DNA from 2 places in the Pantoea brenneri genome. Region 2 is predicted to be linked to the other one. Evidence: predicted binding sites of a transcription regulator. Region 2 holds the regulator's gene; the other holds the start of a gene.

Region 1 (4,421 bases), on a different contig from region 2:
ACACCAGTCATTAAAAAAACCGCCCAGCACGCCGCAGCGTAACCCTTCCACACCGCGGGACAGGGTCGGCAGCGTCGCAGCCGCGGGTCGGCTGGCCTGAAACGCATCGCTGCTGTCTGCGCCCTGTAGCTGATCATAGACCAGCGCCAGATCGTCGACCCGGCGGGCGAAGGGGCCAATGTGGTCGAGGCTGGCGACAAACGGATGGCTGCCGCTACGCGACAGGCGGCCAAAGGTCGGCTTCAGGCCAAACGTACCGCACAGCGAGGCGGGGACCCGAATCGAGCCGTTGGTGTCCGTGCCAAGTGAAAAATGAACCAGACCGGCCGCCACCGCCGCGGCTGAGCCGCCCGAGGAGCCACCCGCCACGCGGCTCAGGTCGCGCGGATTATGGGTCGCGCCGTAGTGGCTGTTTTCGGTGGTAAAGCCGTAGGCGTAGGCATCCATATTCAGCATGCCCGACAGCATCGCGCCCGCCTGCCGCAGCCGGTCAATGGCAAACGCATCCGCACGCGCGGCGGGCCGTTGACTGAACAGGCTGGCTCCGGCCAGCGTACTGTAGCCGGCAACGTCAAACAGGTTTTTTACCGCGTAGGGGATACCCGCCAGCGGCGGCAGATCTTCACCGCGCTGGCGCTTGGTATCGATACTCTCTGCCTCTTTCAGCATCCGCTGCCCGGTGACCTCAGTCCATGCATTGAGCTGCGGATTGTGCTGCTCAATCGCCTGCAGTGTGTTTTCAGCCACCTCTCTGGCGCTGATCTCGCCGTTGTGGATCGCCAGACGCAGCGTCTGAATCGAAACGTCGCTCAGTTTCATGCCTGATACACTCCCGCGACTTCCAGTCGATCGTCCAGCGGAAAGGCCATCAGCGGCGCGGCCATCTGCGCGATACGCGTCAGTTGGATTAACAGCTCTGCGCGCCGGGCTTCGTCCAGCTCCAGTTGTAGCATCTGCTCCATGTGAGCAAGATAGGGGGTCCAGTCAGCTTGATTCATGGTTGGCTCCTGTTAAAAACCGGCGGCGCTGCCGTTGCTGCGCGGATCGCTGGCACCTTCAAACATGCCATTGCTGTGGCGCACGATAGCGCCCGCATGGCCGACAAATTCACTGAAGGCCGGCAGCAGCTCGACCTGATGTCCCCACTGCCGCAGCAGCTCCACCGTTTCCGGTGCGAGACGGCTCTCCAGTTTGAGTGAGTCGGAAGACTGACCCCAGGTGCGGCCCAGCAGCCAGCGCGGTGCGCTGACCGCCTGTTGCAGCGGCAGGCCCTGAATCACATGACGGGTGAAAATCGCCGCCTGGGTTTGCGGCTGGCCATCGCCGCCCATCGATCCATAGACCAGGGTACGGCCATCTTTCAGGCGCGCGGCAGCGGGATTAAGGGTATGAAAAGGCTGCTTGCCGGGGGCCAGCGCCAGCAGGTGATCGGGATCGAGACTGAATGCCGCGCCGCGATTCTGCCAGGTAATGCCGGTGCCCGGCAGCACCACGCCGCTGCCAAATTCGTGATAAATACTCTGGATAAACGATATGGCCAGGCCGCTGCTGTCCATCACGCCCATCCAGACGGTGTCGCCCGGACCCCGCCCGTTACCCCAGGGCGCCGCCTGGCGATCGTCGATCTGACTGGCGAGCGTGGCGAGATGATCGCTGTCGAGCAGCGCCTGTAAATCTTCGGTAACGTGGCGCGGATCGGTAATGTGTTTATCACGCAGCGCGAAGGCTTTTTTGGTGGCTTCCACGATGCGGTGTACGGTCTGCGCTTCACTGGCGTCAGCCATATCCAGCGCGTCGGTAATGCCAAGGATCGCCAGCGACACCATGCCCTGAGTCGGCGGCGTCATATTCCAGATATCGCCTTCGCTGTGTGAAAGATGCAGCGGAGTACAGCGGCGGGCGCGCTGCTGTTGCAGATCCTCCAGGGTGATCGGCATGCCCAGCGCTGACATCTCACTGGCCAGATGGCGCGCCAGCGGGCCGCGATAAAAACTGTCGAGCCCCTGCTCCGTCAGCTGACACAGCGTTTGCGCCAGCGCCGGCTGGGTAAAGCGGCTGCCCGGCTGCGGCACATCGCCATCAGGCATAAAGGTGGCGGCAAAGCCGGGCTGATGCTGTAACTCGTTGCGGAAGGTCGCCGTGGCGGCCGTCTGTGAAGCGGTCACCGGAATGCCATCGGCCGCATAGCGAATGGCATCGCGCAGCAGACGTGCCAGCGGCAGCGGGGCAGCTCCCAGCTCCGCGCCCAGCTGCAATGCTTCATGCCAGCCGCTGACCGTGCCGGCGACGGTTAATGCCGCTTTCGGGCCGCGGTGTGGAATCTGTTGATGATCGCCGTAGAAATCGAAGTGAGCCAGCGATCCGGCTGCACCGCTGGCATCAATCGCGACAGGATCGCCGCCTGGCGGCATAATCAGCCAGAAGCCATCGCCACCGAGGCCATTCATGTGTGGATAGACCACGGCGATAGTTGATGCCGCCGCCACCATCGCTTCAATGGCGTTGCCGCCGTCACGCAGCACCGCCAGCGCACTTTCGCTGGCCAGATGGTGTGGCGTCACCGCCATCCCCTGTGGGGCCATATTGCTTTGAATCATGCTTTTCTCGTTCTGTTATCGGGTGACAGAACGGTATACAAAGCAAGAGCTGTTCCAGTTTTCATTCCGGCCGCGGTTGCAGCCGCGTTAACCTGGCGCAAATTATGCTAGCTTCAGCTGAAACAAAAGTTACAGGACCTGTTATGCAACAGCTTGATGAACGACTCAGAAGCCACTATTCCCAGCTCTCACCGCAAGAGCAACGGATTGCCGACTTTGTTTTTGACCATTTTGACGATCTGATCAGCTACAACAGCGCCGAGCTGGCGCGGCTTAGCGGCGTTTCGAAAGCCACTGTCAGCCGGTTGTTTAAACGTCTGGGTTATGAAAAGTACAAAGAGATGCGTGATGAGTTGCGCACCCTGCGTCAGAGCGGCATGCCGCTAACTGATAACCGCGATGCGGTGCAGGGCAACACCTTACTGTCACGGCACTATAAGCAGGAAATGGCTAACCTGACGCAGTGGGTGAATAGTCTGGATGCACAGCATTTCGGTGAGGTGATCCAGCAGCTGGCGCAGGCAAAACGTGTCTTTATTATCGGCATGCGTAACGCCTATCCGGTGGCGCTGCACCTGCGTCAGCAGCTGATGCAGGCGCGGCCGCAGGTGCATATTCTGCCGCAGCCGGGCCAGACGCTGGCCGAAGAGCTGGTGGATATCACGCCGGATGACATGGTAGTGGTGATGGCGTTCCGCCGCCGCACCCGGATGATTCGCCCGCTGATGCAACAGCTACAAACCGCCGGCATCCCGCTGCTGGCGCTGTGTGAGCCGCAGGCGCAAACGGTGATTGCGCTGGCACGCTGGCAGCTCTGCGCGCCGCTCGACAGCGTCTCGGCTTTTGACAGCTACGCTTCGGCAATGAGCCTGATCAACCTGATCGCCAACGCGCTGCTGCATGAAATGCTGGCGCAGGGCCGTCAGCGTATTCATCAGATCGCCGATCTTTACCAGCAGTTTGACGAGCTGGAGCACCGCTAACAGGCACCGTTTTGGTGCCTTGCCCCATTTTAGTACAGCCTTTTTCGACAGCATTTCGCGGCTTATCAGGCCGCTTTTCTCCCAACCTCATTGCCATCTAACCCTTTTTCTCCCGCTGCGCTGATTGGCACATTAGTTGCAGAATGCATGCTTAAGAATCTTTTGTTTCACACAATCTCACCGGGGTGCATAATGAAAAAAGTTTTGATGGCGGTTGCGGCAGCGGCATTACTGATGGCACAGGCGGGCAGCGCGCTGGCCGATCAGCTGCAGGATATCCAGCAGCGTGGCGTGATCCGGGTGGCGGTGCCGCAGGATTTCCCGCCGTTTGGTTCAGTCGGCACCGATCTGCAACCCCAGGGTTACGACATCGACATGGCGAAGTACCTGGCGAAGCAGATGAAACTTAAGTTACAGCTGGTGCCGGTCAGCAGCGCCAACCGGGTGCCTTATCTGCAAACTGACAAAGTCGATCTGGTGATCTCCAGCATGGGCAAAAACGCGGAGCGTGAAAAAGTGATCGATTTCACCCGCGCCTATGCGCCGTTCTTCCTCGGTGTCTTTGGGCCGAAAGGCGAAGAGATCAAATCGGCGGCGGCACTGAGCGGCAAGTCGATTGGCGTAACCCGTGGCGCAGTGGAGGACATGGTGCTGAGTGAGGTCGCGCCGAAGGACGCTCAGGTGAAACGTTACGAAGATAACAACACCACGCTGTCAGCTTACCTTTCCGGTCAGGTGCAGTATGTCGCGACCGGCAACCTGGTGGTGGCAGCAATCGCCCGTCAGAACCCGGCCAAAGCACCGGTTGCCCAGTTTATGCTGAAAGATTCGCCCTGCTTCA
Region 2 (4,421 bases):
GGTGACTCGGATAAGCCCGTCAATATTGACTCGCAGAACCAGGCGCTGGATCTGCAGGGCAATGTCGCGACCTTTACCGGCAACGTTATCGTCACTCAGGGTTCGATCAAAATCACCGCTGATAAAGTGGTGGTGACCCGTCCGGGCGGCGACAGCAAGAAAACCATCGTCGATGCGTACGGCAATCCTGCCACCTTCTACCAGATGCAGGACAGCGGCAAACCGGTGCAGGGCCATGCGGCAAAACTGCACTATGAACTGGCTAACGACTTTGTTGAACTGACCGGCAACGCCTTCATTGAGCAGCAGGACAGCAACATCAAGGGCGATCGCATTACCTATCTGGTGAAAGAGCAGAAAATGCAGGCTTACAGCCAGGGCCAGAATAAGCGCGTCACCACCGTGCTGGTGCCGTCGCAACTGCAGGATAAAGGTTCGTCCAACAGCGGAAAGAAGAGTAACTGATAGCTATGGCCACATTAATCGCAGAAAACCTGGCGAAGGCATATAAAGGCCGTCGCGTGGTAGAAGATGTCAGTCTGCAGGTAAAGTCAGGCGAGATTGTCGGCCTGCTGGGTCCCAACGGTGCCGGTAAAACCACCACCTTTTACATGGTGGTCGGCATTGTGCCGCGCGATGCGGGACGCATTATTATCGATGACGAAGATATCAGTATCCTGCCGCTGCATGCCCGTGCGCGTCGCGGTATCGGCTATCTGCCGCAGGAGGCCTCTATTTTCCGTCGCCTCAGCGTCTACGATAACCTGATGGCGGTTCTGCAAATCCGTGACGACCTCACCGAAGAGCAGCGTCAGGATCGCGCCAACGAGCTGATGGAAGAGTTTCACATTGAGCACCTGCGCGACAGCATGGGTCAGGCGCTCTCCGGCGGTGAACGTCGCCGGGTCGAGATCGCCCGCGCGCTGGCCGCCAACCCTAAATTTATCCTGCTGGATGAACCGTTTGCGGGTGTCGACCCGATCTCGGTCATCGACATCAAGAAAATCATTGAGCATTTGCGTGACAGCGGCCTTGGCGTGTTGATTACCGACCATAACGTGCGCGAAACCTTAGCGGTGTGCGAACGGGCATATATCGTCAGTCAGGGCCACCTGATCGCGCACGGTACGCCGAATGAAATTCTGGCAGATGAGCAGGTTAAGCGGGTTTATTTGGGTGAAGAGTTCAGACTCTGATAAGGTGTCGTAAATACTGATGTTTACCTGGGAACTACCATCCTGTCTATGAAGCAAGGTTTGCAACTCAGGCTCAGCCAACAGCTGGCGATGACACCGCAGTTGCAGCAGGCGATTCGTCTGCTGCAACTCTCTACGCTTGAACTCCAGCAGGAGTTACAGCTGGCACTGGAAAGTAATCCGCTGCTTGAACAAACCGACCTGCATGATGAAATCGACTCTCGTGAGGCTCCTGAAGGCGAAGCGCTGGATACCCGTGAAGCGCTTGAGCAGAAAGAGATGCCTGACGAGCTGCCGCTGGACGCGACCTGGGATGAAATCTACACCGCCGGCACGCCATCCGGGACCGGTACCGATTATCAGGATGATGAGTTACCGGTTTATCAGGGCGAAACCACCCAGTCACTGCAGGATTACCTGATGTGGCAGGTTGAGCTAACGCCATTTAGCGATACTGACCGCGCTATTGCCACTTCGATCGTGGATGCGATCGACGATACCGGATACCTCACCGTTTCGCTTGACGAGATCCTCGACAGCATCGGCAACGATGAGCTTGAGGCCGATGAAGTCGAAGCGGTGCTGAAACGCATTCAGCGCTTTGATCCGGTTGGCGTCGGTGCGCGCGATCTGCGCGACTGTCTGCTGGTGCAGCTGTCGCAATATGCGCCCGAGACGCCGATGCTGGCGGAAGCCCGCCTGATCGTCAGTGAACATCTGGATCTGCTGGCCAACCACGATTTTCGCAGCCTGATGCGGGTGACGCGCCTCAAAGAAGAGGTGCTGAAAGAGGCGATGATGTTAATTCAGTCGCTGGACCCGCGTCCCGGTCAGTCAATTAATACCGGTGAACCGGAATATGTGATCCCCGACGTGCTGGTGCGGAAAGTCGGCAGCCGCTGGACGGTTGAACTGAACGCCGACAGCGTCCCGCGCCTCAAGATCAACCAGCAGTATGCCGCCATGAGCGGGGCGACGCGTAACGACAGCGACAGTCAGTTCATTCGCAGCAACCTGCAGGAAGCGCGCTGGCTGATTAAAAGCCTGGAAAGCCGCAACGATACGCTGCTGAAAGTGACACGCTGTATTGTCGAGCAGCAGCAGGCCTTCTTTGAACAGGGCGAAGAGTTTATGCGCCCGATGGTGCTGGCCGATATCGCCCAGGCGGTTGAGATGCACGAATCGACCATTTCCCGCGTCACTACGCAAAAGTATCTGCACAGTCCGCGAGGCATTTTTGAACTGAAGTACTTTTTCTCCAGTCACGTGAATACTGAAGGTGGCGGCGAAGCCTCATCGACAGCCATTCGCGCACTGGTGAAAAAATTAATCTCGGCGGAAAATCCAGCCAAACCCTTGAGCGACAGTAAACTCACCTCCATGTTATCTGATCAAGGGATCATGGTGGCACGTCGTACCGTCGCCAAATACCGCGAGTCTTTATCCATCCCGCCATCGAACCAGCGCAAACAGCTGGTTTGACAGAAATGAGAAGGAAGACCTATGCAGCTGAACCTTACCGGGCAAAATGTTGAAATCACCGCACCACTGCGCGATTTCGTCAGCGGTAAATTTGCCAAACTGGAACACTATTTCGAACATATCAATCAGGTTTATATTGTGCTGAAAGTTGAGAAAGTCACCCAGGTGGCTGACGCAACGCTGCACATAAACGGTGGCGAGCTGCACGCCACGTCCGAAGCGGAAGATATGTATGCGGCGATTGACGGGTTGATCGACAAGCTCGCCCGTCAGCTGACCAAACACAAAGATAAACTGAAAAAACACTAACCTTCACGCTAGCTACGCGCGCCTGCCGCGCAGAGCCGACAGGATGGGGCGGATAATCCGCCCCGTTTTGTCATCTAAGCAAGCGCCATTTACTGCCAGCATCATGATACGCTGGTGGCTGATGGCCAGGTTAACTCGCAAGTGAAACGATAATGAACAACGATCTAACACTGGAATTGAGCACAGTGCTTTCGCCTGACTGCACCCGCAGCGGCGTACACTGCCAGAGCAAAAAACGCGCGCTGGAAATCATCAGCGAACTGGCCGCTAAGCAGCTCAACCTGCCGCACCAGACGCTTTTTGAAGCGATCCTCACCCGTGAACGCATGGGCAGTACCGGTATTGGCAACGGCATTGCCATACCACACGGTAAACTGGAAGAGGATACGCTACGTGCTGTCGGGGTGTTTATCAGCCTTGAACAGCCGATCGCGTTTGATGCCGTTGATAATCAGCCGGTCGATCTGTTGTTTGCCCTGCTGGTACCGGCTGACCAGTGCAAAACTCACCTGCACACCCTTTCACTGGTGGCGAAGCGTCTGGCGGATAAAACCGTCTGTCGCCGTCTGCGCGCCGCGCAAAGTGATGAAGAGCTCTATGCCATTATCACAGAAGGCCAGTCAGAGCAGTAAAGCGTCTTTACCGGCCGCGTGCCGGTTTTAAAACGGGAGAGAAGGTCATGGTGCTGATGATCGTGAGCGGTCGGTCAGGCTCGGGGAAGTCAGTGGCGCTACGCGCGCTGGAAGATATGGGTTTTTACTGCGTCGATAACCTGCCGGTGGTGCTATTGCCCGAGTTGGCCAACTCGCTGGCGGAGCGCAACATCTCGGCAGCGGTGAGCATTGACGTACGCAACATGCCTGAATCCCCTGAGATTTTTGAAACCGCGCTGAATAACCTGCCCGACTCATTTTCACCCCAGCTGCTGTTTCTTGATGCCGATCGTAATACCCTGATTCGCCGCTACAGCGACACCCGCCGTCTGCATCCGCTCTCCAGTAAAAATCTGTCGCTGGAAAGCGCCATTGATGAAGAGAGTGATTTGCTGGAGCCACTGCGTTCACGGGCCGATCTGATCATCGATACCTCAGAAATGTCGGTCCACGAACTGGCAGAGATGCTGCGTACCCGGCTGCTGGGCAAGCGTGAACGTGAGCTGACGATGGTGTTTGAGTCGTTTGGCTTCAAGCACGGCATCCCGATTGATGCCGATTATGTGTTTGACGTGCGCTTCCTGCCGAATCCGCACTGGGACCCTAAGCTGCGCCCTATGACCGGCCTCGATCGTCCGGTGGCTGCCTTTCTCGATCGCCATACCGAAGTGCACAACTTCATCTATCAGACCCGCAGTTATCTGGAACTGTGGTTGCCGATGCTGGAAACCAACAACCGCAGTTATCTGACTGTCGCTATCGGCTGTACCGGCGGGAAACA

What was found. Region 2 encodes sigma-54, which starts transcription at its own class of promoters, with help from an activator protein. Its sites were predicted from a motif close to GTTGGCACANNTTTCGCTNT; they were not measured.
Region 1: AABB92_RS10775 (gamma-glutamyltransferase family protein) is a predicted target of sigma-54. The motif match lies at 2,637-2,656, and genes of this name have one in related genera.

The regions. Positions count from the first base shown of each region.
Region 1 covers NZ_JBCGBG010000001.1:2,265,426-2,269,846, reverse strand. The annotation lists gene AABB92_RS10785 (AtzE family amidohydrolase) at 1-819, opposite strand, end outside; gene hpxX (oxalurate catabolism protein HpxX) at 816-998, opposite strand; gene AABB92_RS10775 (gamma-glutamyltransferase family protein) at 1,011-2,597, opposite strand; gene hpxU (MurR/RpiR family transcriptional regulator HpxU) at 2,741-3,580, shown strand; gene AABB92_RS10765 (transporter substrate-binding domain-containing protein) at 3,773-4,421, shown strand, end outside.
Region 2 covers NZ_JBCGBG010000003.1:161,783-166,203, reverse strand. The annotation lists gene lptA (lipopolysaccharide ABC transporter substrate-binding protein LptA) at 1-465, shown strand, start outside; gene lptB (LPS export ABC transporter ATP-binding protein) at 471-1,196, shown strand; gene rpoN (RNA polymerase factor sigma-54) at 1,245-2,678, shown strand; gene hpf (ribosome hibernation promoting factor) at 2,700-2,987, shown strand; gene ptsN (PTS IIA-like nitrogen regulatory protein PtsN) at 3,140-3,619, shown strand; gene rapZ (RNase adapter RapZ) at 3,667-4,421, shown strand, end outside.